2 regions of the Brevibacillus sp. FSL L8-0520 genome follow, and region 2 is predicted to be linked to the other one. Evidence: predicted binding sites of a transcription regulator. Region 2 holds the regulator's gene; the other holds the start of a gene.
The links. Region 2 encodes CtsR, which represses protease genes until heat stress. Its sites were predicted from a motif close to ATGGTCAATAAAGGTCAAACA; they were not measured.
Positions count from the first base shown of each region.

Region 1: clpP (ATP-dependent Clp endopeptidase proteolytic subunit ClpP) is a predicted target of CtsR. The motif match lies at 10,476-10,496, and genes of this name have one in related genera.

Region 1 is NZ_CP150171.1:4,737,213-4,752,339, forward strand. It holds gene rpoN (RNA polymerase factor sigma-54) at 1-445, opposite strand, end outside; gene NSQ24_RS23205 (iron ABC transporter permease) at 607-1,647, opposite strand; gene NSQ24_RS23210 (iron ABC transporter permease) at 1,640-2,650, opposite strand; gene NSQ24_RS23215 (iron-siderophore ABC transporter substrate-binding protein) at 2,824-3,819, shown strand; tRNA gene NSQ24_RS23220 (tRNA-Arg) at 3,973-4,047, shown strand; gene NSQ24_RS23225 (hypothetical protein) at 4,588-5,043, shown strand; gene NSQ24_RS23230 (hypothetical protein) at 5,193-5,543, shown strand; gene NSQ24_RS23235 (DUF4023 domain-containing protein) at 5,697-5,834, shown strand; gene NSQ24_RS23240 (hypothetical protein) at 5,900-6,034, opposite strand; gene NSQ24_RS23245 (branched-chain amino acid ABC transporter substrate-binding protein) at 6,105-7,352, opposite strand; gene NSQ24_RS23250 (hypothetical protein) at 7,754-8,011, shown strand; gene NSQ24_RS23255 (sigma-70 family RNA polymerase sigma factor) at 8,140-8,745, shown strand; gene NSQ24_RS23260 (zf-HC2 domain-containing protein) at 8,732-9,292, shown strand; gene NSQ24_RS23265 (polymer-forming cytoskeletal protein) at 9,294-10,421, shown strand; gene clpP (ATP-dependent Clp endopeptidase proteolytic subunit ClpP) at 10,542-11,138, shown strand; PreQ1 riboswitch class I at 11,383-11,427, shown strand; gene NSQ24_RS23275 (QueT transporter family protein) at 11,436-11,921, shown strand; gene NSQ24_RS23280 (H-type small acid-soluble spore protein) at 11,984-12,163, opposite strand; gene NSQ24_RS23285 (hypothetical protein) at 12,184-12,357, opposite strand; gene NSQ24_RS23290 (HPr family phosphocarrier protein) at 12,487-12,744, opposite strand; gene whiA (DNA-binding protein WhiA) at 12,798-13,748, opposite strand; gene NSQ24_RS23300 (YvcK family protein) at 13,755-14,765, opposite strand; gene rapZ (RNase adapter RapZ) at 14,850-15,127, opposite strand, start outside.
Region 2 is NZ_CP150171.1:302,541-317,667, forward strand. It holds gene NSQ24_RS01740 (glycosyltransferase) at 1-894, shown strand, start outside; gene NSQ24_RS01745 (HAD-IA family hydrolase) at 904-1,575, shown strand; gene NSQ24_RS01750 (CtsR family transcriptional regulator) at 1,788-2,252, shown strand; gene NSQ24_RS01755 (UvrB/UvrC motif-containing protein) at 2,281-2,799, shown strand; gene NSQ24_RS01760 (protein arginine kinase) at 2,818-3,882, shown strand; gene NSQ24_RS01765 (ATP-dependent Clp protease ATP-binding subunit) at 3,978-6,431, shown strand; gene radA (DNA repair protein RadA) at 6,552-7,922, shown strand; gene disA (DNA integrity scanning diadenylate cyclase DisA) at 7,933-9,009, shown strand; gene pssA (CDP-diacylglycerol--serine O-phosphatidyltransferase) at 9,124-9,852, shown strand; gene NSQ24_RS01785 (DUF1573 domain-containing protein) at 9,944-10,339, opposite strand; gene NSQ24_RS01790 (PIN/TRAM domain-containing protein) at 10,631-11,722, shown strand; gene ispD (2-C-methyl-D-erythritol 4-phosphate cytidylyltransferase) at 11,797-12,489, shown strand; gene ispF (2-C-methyl-D-erythritol 2,4-cyclodiphosphate synthase) at 12,486-12,959, shown strand; gene gltX (glutamate--tRNA ligase) at 13,042-14,508, shown strand; gene cysE (serine O-acetyltransferase) at 14,920-15,127, shown strand, end outside.

The sequences.
Region 1 (15,127 bases), 970 kb from region 2:
ACGCCTCCTCCAGGGTAATTTCCAGGTAGCCTTTTTCGTCCAGGTTTCCGATCAAAAACAGAGCGATTCTCCGCTGCGGCTGCGTAAAGCTTTTGAAATAGCCGAGCTGGCGCTCCAAATGTTCATACAGCGTAACCGACCGTTGCGTAACGAAGTCCAGCGGATTGTAAGTGCTTTCATTTTTGCCCGCCGTATATTCGCCCGTCGCCCGATTGCCTACAATTTCCTTCCAGTCAATTTCCGGCAGCGGCTTTTCCATTTTTGCCGGTGCCAGCTCCACCACCGCTTCCTGCAGCTCGAACACGGGATTTTCATTGGCTTGCTCCTGCAAATACGAGACGAGATCGACGGCCGAATATTGTAAAATCGTAATGGCCTGTCTGAGCTCCGGTGTCATCACAAGCTTGAGTGTCTGTTCTTGATAAAGCCCCAGCCCCATGTTCATCTGCGTCCGCCCCCTCTCAGTATCCAGTTTTTTCGACATGTGCAGTTTCACTTTTTTTCATTATATTCGCTTTTTCATGCAATTTTCCTGCCAATATCTGAATAAAGAAAGGAACCATGAAAAAAGGCGACTCCAACCATCGGAATCGCTTCTTGAAAAATCTACCCTTGCCGGCTTTTGTAAAGCAGGTACATGAAAAAAGGCGCTCCCACCGCTGCGGTAAACACTCCGGCTGGAATATCGAGCGGAACAAACAGTGTGCGGGCTCCAAGATCTGCCAGCAGTACCAACAACGCGCCCAGCAAGGCCGAAACGGGAAGCAGCGTGCCATAAGACGAGCCCACCAGCTTGCGGGCCATATGAGGAGCCATCAGGCCGACAAACCCGATTCCTCCCGCGATCCCTACAGCCGAGCCCGCCAATGCCACGCTGACGGCAACCAGCAGCAGACGCTTACGCTCGACCGGTACGCCCACTCCTCTCGCCACATCCTCCCCCAGCTCTTGGGCATTCAGATTGCGGGCCTGCACGACAGCGATCAGCAAAAATCCGGCGATCCACGGAAAAACAGCAAGGACATGGTCCCATGAAGTGCCGTACACCGTGCCGGACAGCCACCCAAGCGCCTGGGATGCCAGGTACAGCGGACCCGCGACCATGAAAAAGACAGTCAATGCAGACATCGCAGTGGATACGGACACCCCGATCAAAGCAAACCGATAAGGAGATACCCCCCGTTTCCATGCGGCCAGGTATGTAAGAGTGGAAGCGAAAAAACCTCCTGCCAAGGCTACCAAAGGCAGCCACTGGATACTGAACTTTCCGTCAGAAAAGGCGATAAAGGCCACGGCCGCGGCTGTTGCGCCAGTAGTTGTCCCGGTCAAATCCGGCGAGGCCAGCGGATTGCGGATCAGCGCTTGCAAGATGGCACCCGATACGGCCAAAGCCGCCCCGACCAGGAGAGAAACGACAATTCTCGGCATTCGCAAGTTTATGACGATCATTTGATGCGTACTGTCTGCCACTCCTACTAATGATCTCAACACTTCCGAGACCGGGATGCGAATGCTGCCCAAGCCGATGCTGATGATGGCGACCGCTGCCAGCAGGATGCTCAGCAGCAGCACGATACCGATGTTCCGCTTGTCTATCTGGAACGAATACGAAGGCTTGTGGCTGCGAACAACGGTATATCTATTCATGGGCCTTCCTCCTTACGATGGCAATGATGAACGGAACTCCGATCACAGCCGTTGCCACCCCGACAGGCACTTCCTTGGGCATTAGCAAAAAGCGGGATATAAGATCGGCTGCCACCAGAAAGATGGCCCCAAATACGATACTGTACGGAATGATCCAACGATAATCATAGCCGATCAGATACCGGCAAATGTGCGGGATGATGATACCGACAAAGCCGATCGGACCGGCAAGAGCCACTGCGCCTCCTGCGAGAAGAACCACTACCAGCACGATACCTGCCTTGACCCAGACAATTTTTTGCCCCAGGCTTTTGGCCACATCATCCCCCAAAGACATCAGGTTTAAGGACCCTGCCAGCATCCAGGCAATGATCCACCCGCATACCAGATAGGGAACGATCAGCAGGGCGTGGCGCAAATCGCGTCCCGACACAGATCCAATCAACCAGTTAAGGGCTTCTTCAAGCGCCATGTTGTCTATGAGCATGAGCAGCGATGTCAGCGACGAGGCAAACGCAGCGACTGCCGCGCCGGAAAGGGTCACTTTTACCGGCGACATCCCTCCCCGTCCGGCTGATCCAAGCATGTAGACCATGACAGCCGTCAAGCTTGCTCCGATAAAGCCAACCCACATCAGCTCGGTAAACGAAAACACGGGACCGAAGAGAAACAGGGACAACACGATCATGAAAGCTGCACCGGAGTTGATTCCAAATATAGAGGGGGAGGCAAGCGGATTGCGGGTGAGTGCCTGCAAAAGAGCCCCCGCTACCGCCAGACTCCCCCCGACAAATGCGGCGACGATCGCCCGGGGCACTCGCGCATTTTTGATGATCAAATGCTCATTGCTTCCATTGAAACTGACATAGGCCTCCACCGCCGTCGAAAAACGGAAATTTTGCAGGCCGAGCAAGATACTCGCAACGACGGCCACGATCAGCACCGCAACGGCTGCGACCAGTACGACAGATTTTTGGATTCGGCTGGACAAGAGAAATGGCACACGTATTCCCTACTTTCCCCAATTGCATTGGTAACATTTTAGTATCCCTTTCACCTTCTAGTCAATGAAAATGATAATTATTATCAAAAAACTGTTGACACCTATTTTCCAAATACAGTATGTTGTCTACAATGATAATCACTATCAATCAGGAGGTTTTCATCATGTCGGCAATTCACAAGCCATCGTGGCAGCTTTTGATCGCAGCAGCATTGTCTCTCATGCTTTTGGTCACGGGCTGCAGCGGCGGCCAAAACAACACGGGCAGCCAACCGGCGCAATCTCAGGGCCAGGACCAGGCTGCAGCCACTGACACCAAGAGCGACATCCGGAAAGTAAAACACGCGATGGGAGAAGCCGAGATCAAAGGTACCCCGGAGCGCGTCGTTGTCCTGACCAGCGAGGGGACAGAAGCCCTGCTCGGTCTGGGTGTCAAACCTGTAGGCGCTGTGCAGTCCCCGCGCGGAAATCCGTGGCATGACCATATTAAAGACAAAATGCAGGATGTAACCGTACTGGGCGATGAGGCGCAGCCAAACATCGAACTGATCGCGAGCCTCAAACCAGATCTGATCCTGGGCAACAAGGTCCGCCATGAAAAAGTATATTCGCAGTTGTCCGGCATTGCCCCGACGGTATTCTCCGAGGATCTGGCGGGCAAATGGAAGCCCAACTTCATGCTGTATGCCGAAGCCCTTGGCAAAAAAGCCGACGGTGAAAAGCTCCTGGCCGACTTTGACAAAAAGGTAGAAGAGGCGAAAGCAAAGCTGGGCGACAAAACAAAAGCCAAAGTATCATTGATCCGCTTTCAGCCAGGGAAAATCCGTCTTTACATGAAGGATACCTTTGCAGGCGTCATGCTGAGCCAGCTGGGCTTTGCCCGTCCGGCCTCTCAGGATAAGGATGAATTCATGCAAGTGATCGCAAAGGAACAACTGGCTGATGCCGACGGCGATGTGCTGTTTTACTGGGTATCGGATCATGGAGAAAAGAAAGAAGGCTCCAAATATAGAGAAGAAGTGATGAACGACCCGCTCTGGAAAAACCTCAATGTCGTGAAAAACAACAAAGTGTTTGAAGTCAACGACGTCGTGTGGAACATCGGGGGCAGCATTTTGTCAGCCGAACTGTTGCTGGACGATATTTTGAAGCGCTTTGATGTAAAATAACACACACTCGACAGAGCAGTATGGGCCCACCCCTGCTGCTCTGTAAGCTTGTACATGGAACCATTTCCCCTTCGTGCATCCCAACATCCGGGTTGCAATTTTTTCATTTGCATCTGTCCGCCTTATCTTTTATAATTTAAGTTATCCTATTATGCGCCCGTAGCTCAGTGGATAGAGCAGCGGTCTCCGGAACCGCGTGCGGAGGTTCGACTCCTCTCGGGCGTACCATACTGACTTTAAACGACGATATGACGGGATTCTGGCGGTGATTTGCCGGACGGACTGGCGAGCAAATCGGCAAAACCGTTCCCCTGCACCGTGTACCCCATACCCGTTATGTACTCGTTCCTGATATGTGCAAGCCTCCGTTACATGAAACGGAGGCTTTTATTATGCAAAAACGACCGTGGACAGCGCTAATACATAGTGCCGCTACGGAAGCACCTAAAAGAGTTACGATTGATGCTGCGTTTTTACTGGCTCCCCCAACGTTAGCCTCACGTTCGACTTTGTTCGACTTTGTTAACCTCACGTTCGACTTCGTTATACTCCGCGCTGCACACCGTTTCATCCTTCAATAAAGTCGTCATATACCGATCGACCTCCGAATTTTATTGCGCTCGAATGCGCCGTCATAGAGATTGCCGTTCTAGGAAGGCGGGTGTGCGGCTTTTTCTTTACATTTTTTACCATAAACCTATTTGCTTTTGAGAAACAAAGGTTTACAATTCATTTTGAATTTACATTATTTAGAAGTGATGTTTTATTATGGTTCTTAAAAAATTGAAGAAAACCACTCTGCTGCTAGCCTCTTTAATGGCAATTACTTCGCTTGTACCTTCCATTTCCTTTGCCAAAACCGAGGCAACCGCATCTGCCCAGGGCAATAACCGGCCTTACGTGAGCATCACCACCCCTGCTTCAAACAAAGAGTACAGCCCGACCATCTACTATAATGAGCAGCCAAAAATAACGTGGGTCCAATCTGATCCAGATGACAACACCGTATTTAGTACATTCTGGGTTCTTGTCTATGATAAAAACGGCAGTATTTATAGCTCTGGTGTACTGCCCCAAAACACAAGCAGCAATACGCAGTCCTTCGAAATTCCCGTTTCACTGCCTAGAAATGAAACGCTTGGTGTATCAGTAGGTGTCCAAGACGAATCTGGAAACTGGAATTGGGGAGCTGATGTGCACTATATGTACATCCAAACTCCGTAATCTATTTTGGCGCCTGTTGAGCATTCCAACGGGCATCGTCATCTTACTAATACTGAATAACTTCGATAGGCGTCGTTTGCAGCGAAAAGCGTTTTGTATATGGAATTTACAGTATTGTTCGTTCATTTGAAATAAAGGAGCGGGTCTTGATGAAGAAAATGAACCTTATCAGGTCAGGTTTGCTGGCCATTCCCTTGCTTTTGGCAGGACAAGCTGCGGCTAATGCCGAAGCCTTGATCGCCCCATCGCAAGCTGCAGTCGGCGTGGCAAGCGTTACTGAAGTCAATGTGAACCTGGATCTCTATCAAAATCCTATTTACGATAGTCTTCCCAGCGGCCCCAATTACACACACTACATCTCCTACGAGTCAAAACCGGGCGGGATCAGCATCGACTCCCGGGGTCGAGTGATTGCCTCTTCCACAGGCTACTACAAGGTAGATGTTTACTATAGCGGTATGCTTGTTTATACATTCAACTTCAATGTAGGTCCTATGTAAACATTCGCTTGGGACTAACAAAACAAAGCCGATCATCCTTTTTCTGCAAGGATGTCGGCTTTTCATAATAGGCGTTAACTGGAGAGCCGTAAATGTTTCCTGACCAATTGGGCCATAGTAAGAAAGCGTGATGCCAATTTTGGGAGGTGCCGCATGGATTTTACCAAGATGAGCACAAAGGAGTTCGTCGGAAAAGTTCACGAAGCGCAGGCCCATGCTCAGGAGAACAAGGAGCACAATGGCTACGGCCACCCGGAAAAACGTCTCCCCAGCAAACAGCGCATCCGCTAAAAAACGCCCTGGAGATTGCTCCTCTCCAGGGCGTTTCCTTATGCTCCCTCTCAAGGCCTGACCTGCTACTGCGGGTCTTGCCTGTTCAGGTTTTTGTCCTTTTCGGACTTTTGCTTTTGGGACGTTTGCTTTTGGGACGTTTGCGATTTGCTGCTGTGTCCCTGATTGTTGCCGTATTGGGTGCTGCGGTTGTTGGACATGTGGATACCCCTTTCAAAGGTAGTCGCAATCAACCGTAGTATGTCCTGTACGGCCCTTCCCCATCAGTCGTTACTTCGCTTCCCCTACGAATACCTTTTGACCGTTCTCGTATTTGTACACGTAGACAGACGCGAATTCGTTGTCGCCTTTTTCGTTGAATGTTACTTTTACGAACTGGCCTTGGAAGTCTTTTGTTTTATGGACAGCATCCAGGACTTGCTCGCGAGTCGGCTTTTGTCCGTTGTTCGCTTTAATCGCTTCTTCCAGTCCATGCAGCATGACGTTCATGGAGTCATAGCCAAAGGAAGTGAAGATCCCTACTTTATTGCCTGTGCTCGATTCAAATTCGCTGATCCACTTCTTGCCCTCTTCTGTTGCGGAAAGATCGCCTACAGTGGAGGTAAAGATTACGTTGTTCGCGTTGTCTGCGCCCGCAATTTTCACCAGGTCAGCAGAGTCGTAGCCATCGCCGCCCATGAATACGCCTTTGTAGCCTTTTTCACGAGCTTGCTTGATCAGGATGCCGGCATCGGAGTAATAGCCGCCGAAGTAGATCATTTCAGGGTTCGCGGCGAGGATTTGGTTGATCACGGCGCTGTAGTCTTTCTCGCCGGCAGTGATGCCCTCGTAGCCCGCAATGGTTACGCCGTCTTTCTCAAATTGCTTTTTCACTTCATCAGCCAGGCCTTGGCCGTAGGCTTGTTTATCGTGAACGATATAAGCGGATTTCACACCCAACTGGTTTTTCGCGTAAATTGCAGCCTTGGAGCCTTGCTGGTCGTCGCGCGCACAGATGCGGTGAACGACCTTCTTGCCCTCGTCAGTCAGGTTGGAACCTGTGGAGGACGGAGACACCATGACCAGCTTCTCTTGCTCGTATTGCGCCGATGCCGTAATCGATGCACCAGTCGTCACGTGACCGACAACACCGAGGACATCCGGATTGGAGATCAACATTTGGGCTACGGCCACGCCTTGCTTCGGATCGGCCTGGTCATCCTGTGTCAGCATCTGGACGTCGAAGCCCAGCGCTTTAAACTTCTCCTGATTTTGCTTCAGTGCGTACTCGGCACCGGCCTTTGCCGTGCTTCCGTAGTCGGAGTACTGCCCGGACATTGGTCCTACTGCCGCGATAACGATTTTTTGCAGAGCGCCGCCGCTGGAAGAGCCGGTATTGCCGCCGGATTGCGGAGCCGGCTGCTCGCCTCCGCTGGCATTTCCGCCGCCCCCGCCAGCGTTGCCTCCGCCGCAGCCCGCAAGAGCTGTACCAAGCGCTACTACAGTTGCAAGAAAAGCCATAGTTTTCTGTTTTTTCATTCGAAAATCCCCCTTTTACTTTACGGACAAACAATGAGTCACCTTCTCTCATTGTAAAATAAATATGAAAATTTGCAACATATAAAGAGATTGGCAAAATCGATTGATATTGTTCACTTCATCGAAAATATTGATATTCGATACAAGACTCAAGTCCCAGTACAGTTTTGCGGCTGCCTTCATAATCAAAAAAGGCTACCCGGGCCCGGACGGGAAATTTTGCTTACCTGCCAAACGTCAACCCTTGGCATGATTTACCTACCGGACATCAGCAAAAACATGCCAAAACTATCAGGAGCATCCGCTCACAGTGGATAACCTTTGATCTATACCGCGAACAAATGTTTTTGTGCACAACCTGTTGATAAATCTGTGGATAATGTGGATGAGGAGGATTTTGCATGTCAGCCGACCGGTTTTACCTCATATATCAGGAAGCGAGCGATGAAGAATGCCTGCTGACCATCCAGCCTTACGACGACCAACAGGCCCTGGCGGAAGCGATCAACCGCCTGCAATCCCTGCAAGTGGACGAGTACACGATCATCAAAGGAAGAAAGATGAGAGCAGCGTTGCGGCTGGCTGTGGAGCTGCAGGAGGACGAAGATACACAGGCGGAAGCAGATGGGGATAAAGCCGCAGCGAAAGAAAACGGGTGATCCGCTTCGCTCACCTCCCCCGCTTTTCCACAACTTGTGGATAATTAAACCGCAAATAAATAGGGGGGCGGCAGTGAAATTTTTCCTGCCGGTCTTCGTATTTAGTATGGGGAGGAGGGGATACAACCATGGAACAAGAGTTGGCTCGGGCCAATGCAGAAGCGGTCCGGCTCGTGCAGCAGTTTCTCAAAGGACAGTCACGGGCCTTTCCCGCACTCGTCAATTTATTTACCCCCCGTGTCATGAGCATCATCAGAAGACTGGTCTCCAGTTATCATGATGCCGAGGACCTGCACAACGAAATTTGGTTAAAAGTAGCGCAAAATTTACACAAATACGACCCCACCCTGCCCTTTCATTCCTGGCTGTATCGCATCGCCTCCAATGCCTGCATCGATTTTTTGCGAAAGAGACGGGAAATTGCGCTTGAGGATGAGCAGCTGCATCAGCATGTTCACAAGCGTCCCTCCGGTCCCGTAAAAAGTCCGGAACTGTTTCTGCTGGAAAAAGAAAGCTATTCTGAATTGACGGCCTTGCTGGATTGCTTGCCCGAAACGGATCGTCTGATTTTGACTCTCCGATTTGTGCAGGAAATGAGTTACGATGAGATAGGAAGCATCGTCGGCATGAGTAAAAATACGGTCGGGACCCGCTTGTTCCGGGCCCGCAAACAATTGAAAGAGCAGTTGGATAAATACAGGGAGGAAAGGAGAATGTCCGATGCCGCATATTGATGAGCTTACCTTGATGATGTACAGTGACGGTGAACTCTCTAGCGAAGAAGCAGAAGCCGTCCAAAAACACGTTGACAGTTGTCACCACTGCGGCAGCTCGCTTGAGCAGCTGGTCGCGGAGAGGCAATTCGTGGCCGACCGCTTTTTCTCCGACGACCTCCCCCCTATGTCTTTCCAGCTCTACGACATGACCTCTGCACAGATTCATGGAATCGCCATCCTGCACAAGCGAACTCGCCGCCGCTTTCTGTGGCGCATGCTCCTGCTTGGCGGCAGCATTCTGGCCGTCGCTGTTTGTTACCTCGTGTTTTGGCAGCGAATCTGGCTTGAGTGGGTTGCGCCGGCATGGACCTCATGGAAAAGCCATCTTTTCTGGAGTTCGGCCCTATGGCTCAACGACAACGCCCGCGAATTTTTTCATGCTCCCGCATCGTATGTCATGGCGCTTCCCTTGCCGTTTTTCGTACTGGTCGGGCTGCTGCTTATCCTGAATATCCGTTTTTCGCCTCTCCCCCATTCGCGACTGTCCAAGCGGGAGGTGGATTGAATTGAAAAAGCTGCTTAGTCTGATTCTTTTTGTAAGTTTGCTGATTGTGGCCTCTACCGCTTATGCGTTTAGCGGGGTCATCTCTGATCGGTACTACCTGCCCCCTGATACCGCTCACCGCGGCGATCTGGCTGTCAGTGCCACCAAAATCATCATCGATGGCGTTGTCGACGGCGATGTGTACGCATTTGGCGAAAATGTCCAAGTCAATGGACGAATTACAGGGGATCTCCTTACGTTTGCAGCCGTAACACTTGTCACCGGCGAAATCGACGGCGACATCCGTTCAATGACAGACACGCTGCTCCTAAACGGGAAGGTGGCTGGAAGCGTTACCAATCTGTCGCATACCCTGGTTCTTGACCGGAACGGCAGTATCGGCAAAAACCTGCTTACGCTTGCGACAAGTGTTGATTTGAACGGCAAAATCGCGCGGGAAGCAAACGGCCGCATGGAAAACGTCAGGATTACGGGGAGCATCGGAGAGGGTATCTCCATGCTGTACAGTCGTACGATTCATATCGACGGGCCGGCCGTGATCGGCGGTGACTTGGTCTATACCAGTCCCCAACGGGCTGTCATCAGCCAAGGTGCGACGCTCAAAGGAGAGGAACGCTTCTCCCCTGCTCCGGTAGAGGAACCGGATGAAGGATTCTCCTATTTCCCGATTCTGCTCGGGCTTTCCTCCCTTTTGAGTACGCTGTTGCTCTGGCTTGCCATCCGCTTCCTGTTCCCGGCCGGATTGACACGTGTTTACCGGCAATTGGATCAACGAAAAGGCTCCACCTTTGTTTGGGGAGCGTGCCTGGTCCTGGGTATGCCGTTTTTGTCGCTATTGCTTTTGATCACGGTCATAGGAATCCCTGTCTCGCTTGCGCTGCTGCTGACGTTCCTGATCCTGTCCTGGTCGGCAAAAGTATTCGTCGGCTCATGGATCGGCATCCGAGTAGCCGAGCGCTTTTCGTGGAAGGTTTCTCCGCTCTTGGCCGAGCTGCTTGGTGTCGTCGCTCTGCAGTGCCTGCTGATCATTCCGCTGGTAGGCTGGCTGTTTGCACTGCCTGTCTGGATCGCGTTTTTCGGGGCATTGGTCGGCTCTGTCGCCCAGGCCAATAAAACTTTCCTCGCCTGACATGTTTAGCCGCACGTTTTTTGGAAATTATGGTGAAAGAGGCGTGCAGTTATCTGTTTGACCTTTATTGACCTTTTGTGTATGATATTCTTACAAAGAGAGGAGGAAGACTGAATGCACATGAATTTGATTCCAACAGTCATTGAACAGACCAACCGCGGAGAGCGTGCTTACGATATTTATTCCCGTCTTCTGAAGGATCGCATTATCTTTCTCGGTACTCCTATCAACGATACGGTAGCTAATATTGTCGTAGCGCAAATGCTGTTCCTGCAAGCGGAAGACCCGGATAAAGACATTTCCCTGTACATCAACAGCCCGGGCGGTTCCATCACCGCCGGTATGGCAATTTACGATACCATGCAATTTATCAAGCCGGATGTATCGACGATTTGCATCGGGATGGCCGCATCCATGGGCGCCTTCTTGCTGGCCGCTGGTACAAAAGGCAAGCGCTACGCCTTGCCGAACAGCGAGGTCATGATTCACCAACCGCTCGGCGGGGCTCAAGGTCAAGCCAGCGACATCGAGATCGCGGCAAAACGGATTATCAGAATGCGCGAGCACCTGAACCAAATCCTGTCCGAGCGCACTGGCCAACCTCTGGAGCGCATCCAGAAGGATACGGATCGCGATAATTTCCTTTCTGCCCAGGATGCGATGGAATACGGCCTGATTGACAAGGTCATTTCGACAGAGGCATCCGCAAAAAAATAACCGGCTTCGGCTGATTTACGTAGGACCCTGCCAGAGATGGCGGGGTTCTTTTTTAACCGGGGGTTCTCTATGCCAGAGTTCTCTATGCCAGGGGTCTTTTTACCCGGGTTCTCTTTTGGCCTCGGTTTCTTTTTTTGTCTCCGGCTTTTTTTATGGCTGCGATTTACCCGCTGCATCCTGGGCAGATTTCACGGTTGACTGGGCTCGGGGTAAAGCGCTAGTATAGTAACTTGGGTGTCTTTATACCCACGTGGTTCGAAACCATCCCACGATAAAAAACTAAGGAGCTAATTGAATATGAAAGTAAAAACGCTTGTCGCAAACGGTATCCTGGCGGCTTTGTACATTGCCGTCTCGATGCTTATTCAGCCATTTGGTTTTACCAATGTACAATTCCGCGTTTCAGAAATGTTTAATCATCTCGTCGTTTTCAACAAAAAGTACATGTACGGAATTGTCCTCGGCGTCTTTTTTACGAATCTGTTTTTCTCGCCCATGGTCGCCTATGACCTGGTATTTGGAGTGGGTCAGTCTGTGCTGGCGCTGCTTGTCACGATTGTTTCCATGCGCTTCATCAAAGGCGTCTGGGCTCGCATGATATTCAATACCATTGTTTTTACGATTACGATGTTTCTGATCGCGATTGAACTGAACCTGGCGTTCGGTCTGCCCTTCTACTTTACATGGCTCACCACTGCGCTTGGCGAATTTGTCGTCATGCTGGTCGGAGCTCCGATCATGTATGTTCTGAACAAACGGTTGAACCTCGAACAGCGGATTTGAAAAAGAAACCGAGCAATTGCCAGGAGATTCTCCGGCGCTGCTCGGTTTTTTGCCTTGTCCGCCTATTTCTCTACCAATTGACCGACGTCCACCGTTTTGCTGTCCGCCGGGTTGCCCTCTGTATGGACGCGGGCCTGCGCCGTTTTCTCGTCAACTCCGTCGATCCATACCGATTGTCCTTGATACTGTACCTCGATCTTGCTCTCGGAACGGATAATTTCCTGTGCGCGATTTACATCCATGCTCTTCGCTCCTTTACCGTTTATCGATCATCGCGAGCTGTGCTGGCTCCTGTCATGGTTTCGGTCGTGGTCTCTTCGATCAGGCCATTCTGATCGGTGACCTGTCCTCCGCCAAGCCCCTCGTTTACCATCCGGTCAATATCCATGTCGTAATCGTCTCGACCCTCGGTATATGTATCGCGTTCGGTGCTCACTTAAACTCCCCCCTTGTCAGCCATTTTTATATAAGTTAGCAATGCCCTGTTCGTTGTCGAAACATGCAGCTGATCCGGACAAAAAAAGACACCTTCCCGTAGAAAGTGTCTTTCCCTCTTGTTCTTTTGCTATTCTTCCTTGCTTACCAGATTGGTCAGGCTGGTAACCGCTTGAGACGCATCAGGGCCCTCCGCTGATATCGTGATCTCCGTACCCGAACTGATAGCGAGGCTCATTATCCCCATGATGCTCTTCGCGTTTACCTTCTTGTTTTCTTTTTCCACAAATACTTCTGATGCAAACCGGTTGGCCTCCTGCACGAAAAATGCCGCAGGGCGGGCCTGCAAACCGGTTTTCAGCTTGACCACAACCTGCTGTTGAACCATGGGTGGAACCTCCTCGCTCAGTATCTCTTATTACCGTCTAGTATACCATGTCTCTACACGGAAATATTTCGTTTTTCTCGTAATTTGTCAGCGATTTCGTTAATTTTTCGTAGCCGGTGATTGATCCCCGACTTGCTGACTACTCCGCTGGGAATCATTTCTCCCAGCTCTTTCAGGTTGATGTCCGGATGAATCAACCGAAGCTCTGCCACCTCGCGCAAACGCTTCGGCAGATTTTCCAGCCCCATTTCCTCCTGGATCAGCTGGATGTTCTCCATCTGCCTGGCCGCTGCATTTACCGTCTTGTTGATGTTGGCGATTTCACAATTGTGCAGACGGTTTACAGAGTTGCGCATATCTTTGACGATCCGCACGTCCTCGAAGTAGAACAGTGCCTGATGCGCACCGATCAGGCTGAGAAACTCCGTGATCTTCTCCCCTTCTTTGATGTAGAGGACGTAGCCTTTTTTTCGTTCAATGCACTTCGCGTTCAGCTTGTAGCGATTGGCCATTTTGGTCAAAGCCTCGCAAAAATCCTGGTACGAAGTAAAGATCTCCAGATGGTAGCTGGATGCCTCCGGGTGGTTTACCGACCCGCCCGCCAAAAACGCCCCTCGCAAATACGCAGCGCGGCAGCAAGACTTCTTCACAATGTCCTGCGATATCCCGCGCACGAAGGAAAGGCTCTCGTCCATAATTCTCAGCTCTTGCAGTATATCATTGGCTCTGTTGGGGATTCTTACGATGTATACGTTGTTCTTTTTCAGCCGCATTTTCTTGCGCACAAGCAGTTCGGCATGAATATTGAAGATTTTTTTCGTCAACGTGTATATCCGTCTGGCAATCGCCGCATTTTCCGTGGTCACATCCAGTACCAGACGCCCTGCACCGAATTGCAGGCTGCCGTTCATCCGAATCAGCGCCGCCAGCTCTGCTCGGCTGCAACAATCAGGTCCCTCCAGCATCGTCAGTTCCTTTTTCGTCTGTGCGGCGAATGATGACATCGTCCTTCACTCCTTCTCAATCTTCTGCGTCCGGCGCCTCCGCTTGATCAGCGAGACGACCTGCTTGCTGACGGCGGTCGCATCATGACGCAGATACCCCTCTTCAAACGCCACCAGCGGTTTGGCTACGATATGCAGTCCCAACTGGCGTAAGCGCTTTACATCACAAGCAACAGGGGCTGCTCCCTTCTCCGCATATTTTTCCAAGGTTTTATCGGGAATGGCAGCAGAGTTCACTATCACTGTATCCAAAAACGGTCCGCCTACATGATCGTACAGCACTTCGACATGTTTGGATGCGGAAAACCCGTCTGTTTCGCCCGGCTGAGTCATGACATTGCAAATATACATTTTCGGAGCTGTCGAATTCTTTACAGCGGCGAACAAGCCTCTCACCAATAGATTCGGCAAAATGCTCGTATACAGGCTTCCAGGGCCGATCAAGATCGCATCTGCCTCTTCGATGGCCAGCAGCGCTTCACTCAATGGCACAGCATCCTCGGGGTCCAGAAAGACCCGCTTGATCTGCTTGCCGGTCAATGGAATTTGCGATTCTCCCGCAATGATTGAACCGTCTTCCATTTCCGCCATGAGCCGAAGCGACTGTGTCGATGCCGGAAGCACCTCTCCCCGGACAGCCAATACATCGCTCAGCTTCTTAACCGCTGTGACAAAATCTCCGGTAATTTCGTTCATCGCTGCCAGAAGTAGATTTCCCAAATTATGCCCGGCTAATCCGGTACCTGTGGAAAAACGATACTGCATGACCTTTTCCATCAGCGGTTCGGTATCGGCCAGGGCCGTCAAAACGTTACGGATATCTCCGGGAGGGGGCATATCCAACTCCTCCCGCAGCCTCCCGGAGCTTCCGCCGTCGTCAGCGACGGTTACGATCGCGGTAATGTGAACCGGTGCGTGCTTTAACCCCCTTAATAACACGGACAGTCCCGTTCCTCCGCCGATCACGACAACCCGCAGCCGGTTGCCCTGCTGCGATCCCATTCTCCTCGTCGGCATATGTCACCTCATTATATGCTGATACACATACAAAGGCCCTGTTCAAGTACGGATGGCGTTTCTTTCTTTCCTGCCATCCTATGCTTACTTGCTTTTTTCCATGTCACGATGACTGACCCGAATCGCGTAGTCCTTTCCAAAAACCTCGCCCAAATGCTCCGCGATCGCCACCGAACGATGCTTGCCTCCCGTGCAGCCGATCCCGATCACCAGCTGGCTTTTCCCTTCCCGTTGGTAATGGGGCATCGTATAGGCCAAAAAGTCAATCAGTTTATCGACAAACTCTTTCGTTTCCTTATGATTCATGACGTACTCGGCCACCTCCGGGTCACACCCGGTTTTGGGCCGCAATTCTTCCACGT
Region 2 (15,127 bases):
TTTTTTGACATGAACGTGTTAATGAACAAATTGTTGGCCAATAAACTAAAAAAACTGATCAACAGTGTGCAACCAGATGCTTTTATTGCGACGCATCCATTTGCCAGTTGCATGCTCTCCGTACTAAAAGGCCGAAACGATTGGAGAGAACCGATCTATACCATTATCACGGATTATACGATTCATCCATCATGGATTAATCATCACATTAACTATTACTTTATCGCTCATGAACAGCTGTACTATCTGGTGGACATTTATCGGCACAACCATGCCCAGTTCATTCCGATGGGCATACCCATCATGCGCAAATATAGCCAGCCTCTGGAGAAGGATAAGGTTCGGGAAAAACTCCAGGTACCCTCCGATCACTTGAGCATCATATTGTCAGGCGGGGGATTGGGCCTTGGATCAATGGAACAAGTTCTTGCCGGTCTGGAGCATATTGATATGCCAATAACCGCGTTTATCCTGACAGGGACGAATGACAAGCTGTATCGCAAGGTAACCGAGAATACGTATCGGCACAATGTGATACCGCTGCGCTTTGTCAACAACTTCCATGAGTATCTGGAGATTGCCGACCTGATTGTAACCAAATCAGGCGGCTTGACCTCGGCTGAGGTTATGAGCAAGCAGGTTCCCATGATTATTTACAACCCGCTCCCAGGACAGGAGGAGCGAAACAGCCATTTCTTGTTAAACAATGGATGTGCCGTTCACGCCCATGTATCCGAGCAGCTGATCTACTTTATTCACGAGATGCTCCATGATCCCACGAAGGTGGAATACATGAAGAGGATGGCTCAAAAAATAGCAAAACCGAAAGCGGCACAAAATATCGCTGAGTTTATCCGCAACGACATGCAAAGCTCGGCGGGAGAAGAAGGATAGGAGGACATCATGAGCATTCCCTGTGCAGTTCTTTTTGACATGGACGGTACGCTGCTGCAAACAGAGCGGCTCTCCACACCCGCATTCCAGAAGACATTTGAGGAGCTGCGAGAGAAAGGGCTCTGGAACGGAGCCACCCCCGATGAGCAGGAACTGACCAATGTATTGGGGATGACGATCGAACAACTGTGGGAGAAACTGCTTCCAGGAGCAAGCGAAGAGATCAAGAAAGTAGCAGACAAGCTGATGCTGAAGAATGAACTGATCTTGTTGAAACAAGGGATTGCGGACTTGTACCCGGGAGTTCGCGAGGTCTTGCAGGAGCTGCATGCCAACGGAACAGCACTTTTTGTCGCCAGCAACGGGTTGGAGCGCTATATCGACGAGATTTGCGAGCACTTCGGGATCAAACCATTGTTTACTGATCTTTACTCGGCTGGACGTTTTGGCACCCGATCCAAAAAGGACCTCGTGGCCAAGCTGCTTCAGGATTATCAGGTAAAACAAGCGGTCATGGTCGGGGATCGGCACTCCGATGTGGAGGCGGGGCTGGCTAACGGGTTAAAAACGATCGGGTGTGACTTCGGATTCGCCAAGCCAGGCGAGCTCGATGGTGCTGATGTGATCATTACCCGATTTACCGATCTTTTGGCGCATATACCTTATCAGCAGCACACATAAAAATAGACGATTTGCCGGTCAATGAAAAAGCGCAATCCTTATAGCCATTCCAGAGGGATGGCTTTTTCGTTTTGGTTTCAACTCCGTCCATTTTGCCAACACTAGAAAGTGTCTCACCCTCTTGCAAACCCCAAAAAAACGCATTATAATTAAAGTCAAAGATAGTCAAAGTCAATAATCAAAGAGCAAACACTGTGAACAGGAGGCGACTAATGCGTAACATCTCGGACATCATAGAGCAGCATTTAAAGCGAATTTTAACGGAAAGTCCAGACGGCTCTATCGAGATCCAGCGTAGCGAGCTTGCCGACATCTTTCAGTGTGTGCCTTCTCAAATCAATTACGTCATCAATACCCGATTTACTGTAGAAAAGGGATACGTCGTCGAAAGCAAGCGTGGCGGCGGAGGCTACATCCGGATTCGAAAGGTACAGATTGTCAGCAAAGCCAAACTGCAGGAGCTGCTCACTGAAGAGCTGATTGGCGAAAGCATCACGCAAGGTGTCGGTTATGCGATCATCGACCGCCTTTTGGAGGAAAAGTTGGTCAGTCAACGGGAGGCGGCTCTCATGAAGATCGCTACTTCGCGCAGTGTGCTTTTAGTGGATGCTGAATTGAGAGACCGTTTACGGGCTACCATGTTAAAGCAGATGATCGCCACGATTTTATTGCGGTAACCAATGCATTGGCAGGAGGGACGATAGGATGAACTGTGAAGAATGCGGCAAACGACAGGCTACGCTTCATCTGACCAAGATCGTCAACGGTGAAAAAACCGAATACCATATTTGCGAGCAATGTGCCCAGGAAAAAGGAGACGTCTTTCCCGGTTTTCATAACTTCAGCATCCATAATCTCCTTTCCGGCCTGCTCCATTTCGATCCGGCACAGAAAAAAACACAGGACACTCCGGCAAACAAAGCGCTGCGCTGCGAGACCTGCGGACTGACATACGCCCAATTCAGCAAGAGCGGCCGCTTTGGCTGCAGCGACTGCTACACGTTTTTGGGTGACCGCCTGGATCCGCTCTTCCGACGGATTCACGGGAATACGCAGCACATCGGCAAGGTTCCGGAACGTACCGGCGGCCAACTGAAGCGGCGCAAGGAGCTGGAGCAACTGAAACAAGCGCTTCAACGGCATATCGCCAGCGAAGAGTTTGAAAAAGCTGCGGAAATTCGCGACCGCATCAAGGCACTTGAACAAAAGCTGGGTCAATCGTAAACAGGGGAGGTGAGGAACATGTCCCAACAACAGTTTATGCAAAACCCTTGGAGCAACTGGATGAAGGGCGAGGGCCCTGATTCCGACATCGTCATCAGTACAAGGCTTCGGATCGCACGGAACCTTCGCCAGCATCCCTTCCCGCTTTTGGCTACTGACTCGCAGGCAGAGGAAGTGGTTCGCAAGGTGACAGAAGTGAGCGAGACCGAGGCGATGAAAAAGCTCGGACCACTCGAGCTCATCCAGATGGAACAGGTAAATCCGCTGGAAAAGCGCGTCCTCGTCGAGAAACACCTGATCAGCCCTCATTTGGCAGAAGAATCTCGAAAGGGAGCCGTGCTGTTAAGCAATGACGAATCGATCAGCATCATGGTAAACGAAGAAGACCACATTCGCATCCAGGTGCTGATGCCAGGCTTCCAACTCCAGCAGGCGTGGGATATGGGAACAAAAATCGACGACATTTTTGAAAAACATGTAAACTACGCATTCGATGAAAACAGAGGCTTTTTGACGAGCTGCCCGACCAATGTGGGAACAGGGATACGGGCATCGGTGATGCTTCACTTGCCGGCGCTCGTGATGACACAGCAGATCAACCGGATATTGCAGGCGATCAATCAAGTCGGATTGGTCGTGAGGGGCATCTACGGAGAGGGCAGCGAAGCGCTGGGCAACTTGTTCCAGCTCTCCAACCAGGTGACGCTCGGGATGTCCGAGTCGGATATCCTCTCCAACCTGTACGGTGTGGCAAGGCAGATCATTGAGCAGGAGCGAGTGGCTCGCCGGTACCTGGTTGAACACTCCAGAATCACTTTGGAGGACCGGATTCTCCGGTCGTACGGCATTCTTCAGTACGCCCGGACGGTTGAATCCAAGGAAGCAGCCCAAAGGCTTTCCGATGTCAGATTGGGGATTGATCTGGGGATTGTGAAAAACATTTCCCATCTCGTCTTAAATGAATTGCTCGTGACGACTCAGCCGGGCTTCCTGCAGCATCACGCAGGTCAAAAGCTGTCGCCCGACCAGCGGGACGAACGCAGAGCAAGGCTGATTCGGGAGAAACTGTCTGCTCGACAGTAAACAAGAATTTTCGCTGTCCATCATCGCTGTTATACGCAAAAATATAAGGAAACAACGCATAGAATATAAAGATGGTTACTGGAGGTGCAGAAGATATGATGTTTGGACGTTTTACCGAACGCGCGCAAAAAGTGTTGGCACTCGCCTTGGAAGAGGCCGTTAGATTGGGTCATAAGGATATCGGAACAGAGCATGTGCTGCTCGGTCTCATTCGTGAAGGAGAGGGGATTGCAGCCAAGGCGTTGCAGTCGCTCGGACTTGGTCTCGATAAAATTCAAAGTGAAGTAGAATCCTTGATTGGCCGCGGGACTGAGCAAGCGGGCGGAAACTATACCCCAAACTACACACCCCGTGCCAAAAAAGTGATTGAGCTTTCCATGGACGAAGCCCGAAAGCTGGGGCACACGTATGTGGGCACCGAGCATATCCTGCTTGGGTTGATTCGTGAAGGAGAAGGCATTGCCGCACGAATCATGAACAATCTGGGTGTAAGCCTGAACAAAGCCCGCCAACAAGTCCTGCAGCTTTTGGGAAGCTCGGAAATGATGAATTCCCACCAGCCGTCAGGCAGCAATCCTGCGGCCAATACGCCGACCCTGGACAGTCTGGCAAGAGACTTGACCGCAATCGCCCGTGATGGCGGACTTGATCCGGTGATCGGACGCCAAAAAGAGATTGAGCGAGTGATCCAGGTGTTGAGCCGCCGCACCAAGAACAACCCCGTGTTGATCGGGGAGCCTGGTGTCGGGAAGACGGCAATTGCCGAAGGACTTGCGCAAAAGATCATCAACAACGAAATCCCTGAAACGCTTCGCGACAAGCGCGTGATGACGCTGGACATGGGGACAGTCGTCGCCGGCACCAAGTATCGCGGGGAATTTGAAGACCGCCTGAAAAAAATCATGGATGAGATTCGTCAGGCCGGAAATATCATTCTCTTTATCGACGAGCTGCACACCTTGATCGGTGCAGGCGGAGCAGAGGGTGCGATTGATGCATCCAACATTTTGAAGCCAGCTCTGGCACGCGGTGAGCTTCAGTGTGTCGGCGCAACCACGCTGGATGAATACCGAAAGTATATTGAAAAGGACGCAGCCCTCGAGCGCCGTTTCCAGCCGATTCAGGTCGATCAGCCGAACACAGAGGACGCGATCAAAATCCTGCATGGCTTGCGTGATCGCTATGAGGCGCATCACCGTGTGAAAATTACCGATGAAGCGATTGAACAGGCGGTAAAACTGTCTGACCGTTACATTACAGACCGCTTCCTGCCGGACAAAGCAATTGACTTGATCGACGAAGCGGCGTCCAAAGTACGTCTCCAATCCTTTACTGTTCCGCCTAATCTGAAGGAACTGGAAGGGCGTCTGGAAGAAGTGCGCAAGGAAAAGGACGCGGCTGTCCAGTCTCAGGAGTTCGAAGAAGCAGCGTCTCTGCGCGACAAGGAGCAGAAGCTGCGCGAAGAACTGGAAAAAACGAAGAAGGACTGGAAAGAGCGTCAGGGCCAACTGAACATGGAGGTCACTCCTGAAGATATCGCCCACGTAGTGGCCAACTGGACCGGAATCCCGGTCGTCAAGCTGAAAGAAGAAGAGACAGAGCGCCTCTTGAAAATGGAAGAAATTCTGCATGATCGAGTGATCGGGCAGGATGAGGCAGTCAAATCGGTTGCTCGCGCCGTCCGCCGTGCTCGTGCCGGCTTGAAAGACCCGAAACGTCCGATCGGCTCCTTCATCTTCCTTGGCCCTACAGGGGTAGGGAAAACGGAATTGGCCCGGGCGGTTGCCGAGACGCTGTTTGGCGACGAGGACGCGATGATTCGGGTCGACATGTCGGAGTACATGGAGAAACATTCCACGGCGCGTCTGGTCGGAGCTCCTCCGGGATATGTCGGTTACGATGAAGGCGGTCAACTGACAGAGAAGGTCCGCCGCAAACCGTATTCCGTCATCCTTTTGGACGAAATTGAAAAGGCGCATCCGGATGTCTTCAACATTCTCCTGCAGGTGCTGGACGATGGACGCCTGACCGACTCCAAAGGCAGAACCGTTGATTTCCGCAACACGGTTGTGATTATGACATCCAACGTCGGAGCCAACCTGATCAAGAAAAACACAACGCTCGGCTTCACCGCCGGCAATGAAACAGAGAAGAAATACCAGGACATGAAAGACAAGGTCATGGAAGAACTGAAGAAAAGCTTCCGCCCCGAGTTCCTGAACCGGATTGACGAAGTCATCGTCTTCCACTCGCTGGAGCAGGAGCATATCGAGCAGATTGTTTCCTTGATGACCGAAGATCTTCGCAAGCGTCTGAGAGAGCAGGAGATCGATTTCCAACTTACCGATGCTGCCAAGAAAGTGCTGGCCAAGGAGGGCTTCGATCCCGCTTACGGGGCAAGGCCGCTGCGCCGCGCTATCCAGCGCAACATCGAAGACAGATTGTCCGAAGAACTTTTGAAAGGCAGCATCAGCAAAGGCGACACTGTTTCGATAGATGCTGAAGATGAAAAGCTTGTAGTAAAACGTCTGGAGAAAACAACCTCATAACCAGAGGTTTAGGCAAACGTTTAGAAAGGGTACCTCCTCAATATACAGGAGGTATTCTTTTTTTGTTTTCATCATGTATGATAATCGTATAGAGGAGAATCCCAAAACGAGGTACAAACTATGTCCAAGTATAAAACGAAATACGCGTGTCAAGAATGTGGCTATGAATCGCCCAAATGGATGGGGAAATGTCCTGGATGCAACAATTGGAATACGATGGTGGAAGAGGTTGCGGTAAAGACCGCCTCCCGTCATGAGAGTTTGCGTGGCGGACAGCGGCAAACAGCAGCCCTTCCGCTGACAGAGGTGGCCGGCGAAGAAGAGCCGCGGATGGATACAACGATAGGTGAATTAAACCGGGTTCTGGGCGGAGGGCTCGTTCCCGGCTCAATGGTTCTGGTCGGCGGAGACCCGGGGATCGGGAAGTCTACCTTGCTGTTGCAAACGTCGTTCGCGCTTGCACACGGGGGAATAAAGGTCTTGTACGTATCCGGCGAGGAGTCCGCCAAGCAAATCAAATTGCGTGCCGATCGGCTCGGAATGAGCACGCCGCCGATGTATGTGCTTGCAGAAAACGATTTGGAGCTCATTGAGCAGCACATTGCCCAGGTCGATCCCCAGGTCCTGATCATCGACTCGATTCAGACTGTCTTCCATCCCGCTGTCCAATCAGCGGCGGGGAGTGTCGCACAGGTAAGGGAAACAACCTCTCAACTGATGCGAATCGCCAAAGGAAAAGGAATCGCGACATTTATCGTCGGTCACGTGACGAAGGAAGGCGCGATTGCCGGGCCCCGCATGCTGGAGCATATGGTGGATGCGGTCTTGTACTTTGAAGGGGAACGGCATAATACGTTCCGCATTTTGCGAGCAGTAAAAAACCGCTTTGGCTCGACGAATGAAATCGGCATCTTTGAGATGAAAGAAAAGGGGCTGGAGGAAGTTGGAAACCCTTCGGAAATATTTTTGGCAGAACGTCCGGTCGGCGTCGCTGGCTCGACTGTAGTGGCCAGCATGGAGGGAACCAGGCCGGTTCTGGTAGAGCTTCAGGCGCTGGTTGCACCGACCAGCTTTGTGACCCCGCGTCGGATGGCTACCGGCGTGGATCACCAGCGAGTCGGCATGATCATGGCAGTGCTTGAGAAGCGCATGGGTCTCATGCTGCAAAATCAGGATGCCTATGTCAACGTGGCTGGCGGTGTCCGTTTGGATGAGCCCGCTGTCGATTTGGCGATAGCTGTCAGCATTGCCAGCAGCTTTCGCGATCACGCGACCAATCCCCATGATGTCGTGATCGGGGAAGTGGGATTAACGGGTGAAGTCCGCGGCGTGTCCCGGATTGAACAGCGGATTCGCGAAGCGCACAAGCTAGGATTCAAACGGGTGATCATCCCGTCCAAAAATATCCGCGGTCTTGACGTTCCATCGGACATCGAGGTAGTCGGTGTAAGCAATATTTCGGAAGCATTAAGCGAAGTGCTAAGGGGGTAGGGGCACCTGTATGCTTGATACAAACAAAAGAGAACCTGTCTACAGCGATGTGCTTCGTCTTGTTGCTCCCGGAACCCCGCTCCGAGAGGGATTGGAAAACGTGCTGCGGGCCAAAACCGGCGGTTTGATCGTTGTCGGATTCGGTCCGGATATGAAGAACATTGTCGACGGGGGGTTTTCCATTAATTGCGACTTCACTCCGGCACATTTATATGAATTGGCCAAGATGGACGGGGCGATCATAGTTAGTGAGGATGCAAAAAAAATCTTGTATGCCAATACCCAGTTGTTTCCTCCCGCTGCGATCCCTTCGAGTGAAACAGGGACCCGCCATCGAACGGCGCAAAGAACAGCACTGCACACAAACTATCTGGTCATCGCCATTTCCCAGCGCCGCAACGTCATTACCTTGTACCAAGGTCCATTCCGCTATGTCCTGAACGAGATCAGCGTGATTCTGGCCAAGGCCAACCAAGCGATTTCCACGCTGGAAAAGTACAAGGCTGTACTCGATCAGACCCTAACCAACCTCGGAGCGCTGGAGTTCGAAGAGCTGGTGACGCTCCATGAGGTAACCTCTGTGCTGCAGAGAATCGAAATGGTGCTGCGCATTAAAGCAGAGATCACCAAATATATATACGAATTAGGGACGGAAGGCCGGCTTGTCACCATGCAGCTGGAGGAATTGGTCGGCAATATCGAAGAAGAAGCGCACATGCTGATCCGCGATTACGCCAAAAATCCTGCCGTGCAGCCAGAGCAAGTCTTGAAGGAGATGAAAAAGCTCTCAGCAGAAGAGGTGCTCGAAATGGGGGCTTTTTTACGGATTCTCGGTTATTCGGCCAACCCGAACATGCTGGAAGAGTCTCTCTCGCCCCGCGGGTATCGGATCCTGCACAAAATTCCTCGCCTTCCCATTTCAATCATCTCAAATCTCGTTGAGCATTTTCACAATTTGCCCCGAATCATGATGGCAACGATCGAAGAACTGGACGAGGTTGACGGCATTGGAGAGGTTCGCGCACGGGCGATCAAAGACGGACTGAAGAGAATTCAAGAACAGGTGTTCATTGACAGACACATTTGAGTTAGAATAGGATAGAGACATTATTGTTTTGATATTGCCAAAGGATTACAAAGCAAGGGCTGGCAGAATTGCCATACCCGTTTCTCCTTTGCGCAGGAAACCAGGAGGTAGTCTATGTTCGTTAAATCGTTACCGAACATGCTAACCGTGAGCAATTTGTTCTTGGGTATCGTAGCCATCATTCTCGCCTTTCAGGGCAACCAATATGTGGAGTATGCTGCGATTACGGTAATTATTGGTATGTTGATGGATGGTCTGGATGGACGCGTGGCTCGCATGCTGAATGCACAGAGCGAATTTGGCAAAGAATTGGATTCTCTTTCCGACGTGATTACATTTGGAGTGGCCCCGGCTTTTATCATGTACGTGGTGGCCCTGCAAGATCTCAATTTGATCGGCATTTTCGTGACAGCCGTTTTCCCGATCTGCGGTGCTTTGCGACTGGCCCGTTTTAACGTACAAGCAGGTGTGCCAGGCTATTTTATCGGGTTGCCGATTACGGCTGCAGGCGGGGTGTTGGCTACGCTTGCGCTGTACCATCATGTGTTTAATGTAGCGTTGCTCGCGGTCAGCATGCTGCTGCTCGCTTTTCTGATGGTATCCAACATCAAGTACCCCAACTTCAAAAAAGTGGGGATTCCCAAAGCAGCGTATTGGATCACACCCATTATCGTTGCGATCGTAGTCGTTTTCGCGGTCAAATACCCGCAGCAGTTCCCGAAAATTGTCTTCTTGCCATTGGCATTTTACGCACTTTACGGGATAAAAAAAAACGTTGACCTACTTCTGAAAAAATTGCGAAAAGAAAAGAAGGAAGAAAACGAATCGCTGCCATTTGAATAACCGCGCGCAAAAAACCCGCTCTATGGAAGCGGGTTTTTTCTGTGAGCACGCAACTTTTTTGTTGTTTCATTCGTAATACCAAATGGGAGCTTTATGAAAGGTTAAATACACCAAGGGTATGTAACCGCTCCGATTCCTTTTGGATGACATCTTCGAGCCGGATATCAGTAATATTGCATAGCGCAGTGAGATAAAAGAGATTTTTGCCCAGTTCAGCGGTAACTACGTCACGGCAATGCTCGCACAAAGGGCCGGAAAAATGTGTGTCCAGCAGTGTCTGGTTATCCTGCAGGCTTTTTTGGGGATCGTAGGTTTGCTTTCTGGCCACTACTTCGACACAGCCGCATTCGGTGATGGCTTTGGTGAGTGAACGGTTGATGCGGGCTGTGCTTTCTTGAACTTTGGACATAACGTCCAGAACGCTGCGATGTCTGATCAGCAGCTCCGAAACTTGGGATTGAAAGTCGTCCACGTTTCGCTTTTCCATATGATTCACCTCTGCTTTAGGCTGCTACCATCTTCAGAATTTTTATTCAATGCATTACTGTCATTATAAGAAGGGAATCCGGCTGCTGTCAATTTGAAACCGAGGGAAACGGAAGTTCTCCATTGACGTTAAATTGCCATGTATGTTAAAATTTTTGGCTATTTGACACTAGAATTTAACTTTTGTTATAGTGAGGGAAAGTCTCGCAGCATATTCGTTAGCATTATGTTTTTGATAAGCAGGGTTTTTCAGCAAAGCTTCTGTCTATATTAATATCAAGGAGGTGAAAGCATGGTTCGCCGATTAGGGAAAATTTGTTTTATACTTGTCGGAGGAGGTTTGGGCTTCAAGTTTGGTCCTGATCTTTTTAACCTCTTGAACACGCTTTTAAATTTTGGTGACTTTAAGTACACAAGCTACATCGGAGCTGTTTTGGGAGCCGTGCTGTTCTTCTTCTTCGCCAACTGGTTTGTCGATTACACATTGAGAATCGTCCGCTGGGGTGAAGAGACGCTGTTAAAATTGCCGATCGTGGATGTCATGTTTGGAGCTTTGGGGTTGATTATTGGTCTTATCGTTGCCTTTTTATTATTTCTCCAGCTCAGCAACATCCCGATACCGGTAGTCAGCGATTTGCTGCCGCTGATGGTTTCCGCATTACTCGGCTATCTCGGCTTTCAGGTGGGATTCCGCAAGCGCGACGAGATCATGTCCGTCTTTTCCATCGGGCGCAAGGACAAGTCCAAGAAGGAAAGTGGCGGGTCTCCGTCCAACGTGGAGTACAAGATCCTGGATACAAGCGTGATTATTGACGGACGAATCGCCGACATTTGCCGGACCGGCTTTCTCGAGGGCGTACTCGTTATCCCCGGTTTTGTGCTGGAGGAGCTGCAGCATATCGCAGATTCTTCCGATGTACTGAAAAGAAACCGCGGACGTCGCGGTCTGGACATTCTAAACAAGATTCAAAAGGAAATGAAGGTAAAGGTTCAGATCTACGAGGGAGACTTTGAAGAAGTTTCGGAAGTGGACAGCAAGCTGATCAAGCTGGCGAAGGTGATGAACGGCAAAGTCGTCACCAATGATTTCAACCTGAACAAGGTGTGCGAGCTGCAGGGAGTGGCTGTCCTGAATATCAACGATCTGGCCAATGCAGTAAAACCGGTGGTGCTCCCGGGCGAAGAGCTGACTGTGCAAGTCATCAAGGACGGCAAGGAGCATGGCCAGGGAGTGGCTTATCTCGACGATGGCACGATGATCGTCGTTGAGGGCGGCCGCGACTACATCGGGCACGATCTGGAAGTGCTCGTAACCAGCGTATTGCAAACATCGGCTGGAAGGATGATCTTCGCCAAGCCGAAGCTTTTGGAAAAAGCGTTGTAAGGGATGAAGCGAAGGGGAGGGATGCAGCCTCCCTTTTCGAACATCCAGAGCAGAGAGACTGGAGAGGAAGTAACGTGGAAACGGGAGTCGTAATCGTTGCGGCTGGTTCCGGGAAGCGCATGGGAGCAGAACGTAACAAGCTTTGGCTGCCGCTTGGCGGTGAGCCGATCTTGACTCGTACGGTACGCCTGTTCACCAGCCATCCCGAAATCGGGGAAATTGTACTGGTGGTAAGCGCACAGGATCATGAAGAGGTACTGAAGTGGAAGCGCCAGGAGAAGCTGAAGCTGACCGTTGTGCTTGGCGGAGCCGAAAGGCAGGACAGCGTCAGAAACGGCTTGGCTGCTCTTTCCTCAGACTGCTCGTACGTGCTGGTACACGATGCTGCCCGTCCTTTCGTAACTCGTGAACAAATCAGCGAGATGATTCGGCAGGTGCGGCGTGATCGGGCTTCGATCATGGCCGTTCCCGTCAAGGATACCATCAAAGTGGTAGGGGCTGACGGAGTAGTCCAGTCGACCCCGGCACGCGAGAGCTTGTGGGCGGTCCAAACCCCACAAGCTTTTCTCGTTTCCTTGTTGCGAGAGGCGCATGAAGCGGCATTGCAGGCAGGCAAGACAGGTACCGACGACGCGATGCTGGTCGAATGGCTGGGGCATACCGTCAGTGTTGTCCGGGGAAGTTACGAAAACATCAAGATCACCACGCCGGATGATCTGTGGTTTGGAGAAGAAATCTTGCGGAGAAGAAAGGGAGAGGGATTATGAGAATCGGACAAGGCTTTGATGTACATCAATTAGTGGAGGGACGTCCCTGCATTATTGGCGGAGTAACGATCCCGTATGAAAAAGGGCTGCTCGGCCACTCGGACGCTGATGTCCTGCTGCACGCGATCAGCGACGCATTGCTCGGGGCGATTGGCGAGGGCGATATCGGCCGTCACTTTCCCGATACGGACCCTGCCTTTAAAGATGCCGACAGCGTCAAGCTGATGGAGCATGTGTGGGAGCTGGTTAAACAAAAGGGATACCGTCTGGGCAACCTCGACGCTACGATCATTGCGCAGGCTCCCAAAATGGCCCCTTATATTCCGCAGATGCGCGAGCTGATTGCCAGAGTGCTTGAAGCAGAGGATTTGTCGCAGGTTAACGTAAAGGCCACCACCTCGGAAAAATTGGGCTTTACCGGACGAGGAGAGGGAATTGCTGCCCAAGCCGCCTGCTTGCTTGTCAAGTAATGCGGACTGGGTGTAAGATTAACCCGTAGATACGAAGTGACAGAAGGAAGCGATTATTGCTTCACGAAAGGATGGCGCAATCATGGCTAAAGAAATCCGCACACGGTATGCTCCAAGTCCGACTGGACATTTACATATTGGCGGTGCGCGCACTGCACTTTTCAACTATTTGTTCGCCAAGCATCACGGAGGCTCTTTCATCGTTCGGATCGAGGATACGGATCAGACCCGGAACGTAGAAAACGCCGACGAAGAACAGATGAAAAATCTGAAGTGGCTGGGCATCACCTGGGAAGAGGGGACGGACATCGGCGGCCCGTACGGACCTTACCGCCAGATGGATCGTCTCGACATTTACCGCAAGTACATCGATCAGCTGCTGGCTGAAGGGAAAGCGTACTACTGTTACGCGACCAAGGAAGAGCTCGATGCGGAGCGTGAGGAACAGATCGCCCGTGGAGAAACGCCGCGCATCCTGGAGAAGCATCGCCATGTTACACCGGAACAGCGTGAACAGTACGAAAGGGAGGGCCGCACCCCATCCATCCACTTTATGGTGCCGGATGACAAACAGTACGTGGTCAACGATTTGATTCGCGGGCAGGTTACGTTTGATTCCAAAGAGATGGGCGACTTTGTCATCTGTCGACCGGACGGGATCCCGACTTACAATTTTGCTGTTGTCATTGACGACTACCTGATGAAGATCAGTCACGTCTTCCGCGGGGAGGAGCATCTGTCCAATACGCCTCGCCAGCTGATGATTTACGAAGCGTTTGGCTGGGAGCCGCCTCAGTTTGGCCATCTGGCGCTGATCCTCAATCAGGAAGGCAAAAAGATGTCCAAGCGCGACGAGAGCATCATCCAGTTTATTGAACAGTATCGCGAGCTCGGTTTCCTGCCGGACGCGATCGTCAACTTCCTGGTGCTGCTCGGCTGGTCTCCAGGCGGAGAAGAAGAGATCTTCTCGCTGGACGAGCTGATCAAGCTGTTCTCGGAAGAGCGCGTGAGCAAATCGCCGGCAGTGTTCGACTCCACGAAAATGAACTGGATGAACAACTTCTACATCAAACGTCAATCGGTTGATCTGATTACGGAGATGTGCATTCCTCATTTGCAAAAAGCCGGCTTTATCGATGAGGAACTGAGCGAGGAGAAAAAGGCGTGGGTACGCAGCATCGTCGCCCTCTATCAGGAGCAGATGTCGTACTGTGCGCAGATTGTGCCGCTGGCCGCTCTTTTCTTCCTCGAAGAAGTGGTGTACGATGAAGAGGCAAGAGCTGTACTCAAGGAACCGCAATTGCCGGAGGTATTGACTTCCTTTGCCAAACACCTTGAGGCGGCTGCTGAATATAATGCAGATACGATCAAGGCCATTTTGAAAGACGTGCAGAAAGAAACAGGCCATAAAGGAAAGGCTCTGTTCATGCCGGTCCGCGTTGCGGCCACCGGTCAGGCGCATGGCCGCGATCTGGCGGAAACGCTCTATCTGCTGGGACAACAGACCGTGCTTGAGCGTGTAAAGCGCGTATTGGCAAACGGCGAGTAAGGAAATGAATACTGCAAGGGCGGACGTTTTTGATCGCCTGATGCAATATAGCTATGACCAGGAGAGTACTGCAGCAAGTCTCGTCCAAAGAGAGGATGGAAAGGTGAGAGCCGTCCGGCGAGACCTGTCAGGAAATGCACCTGTGAGCTGTGACCCCGAACCCGGCGTCTATCTGTATTGACAAGACCGGCAGTAGGGCAATCGGTGGCCCGCCGTTATCGGGAAAGAGCGAGATTTGCCGTGTTCGTTCATTTTGACGGACAATTGGCGATCTAAGCAGAGTGGAACCGCGGTTCAACCCGTCTCTGCCTCCTTCTGATTCGAAGGCGGCAGAGGCGTTTTTGTTTTTCTACAATCATTTTTTTCAGCAATCATTTTTGGAGAGGTAAACGAAGCAGGAGGTGAAACCCTGTGCTTTCACAGATGAGGGATGACATTCAGGCAGTATTTGAGCGTGATCCGGCAGCACGCAGCACATTCGAAGTGGTGTTGACGTATTCCGGACTTCATGCGATATGGGGACATCGCATTGCCCATAAGTGCTGGAAAGCCGGTTGGTTTACGCTTGCGCGGGCTATTTCGCAGTTTTTCCGCTTCATCACCGGAATCGAGATTCATC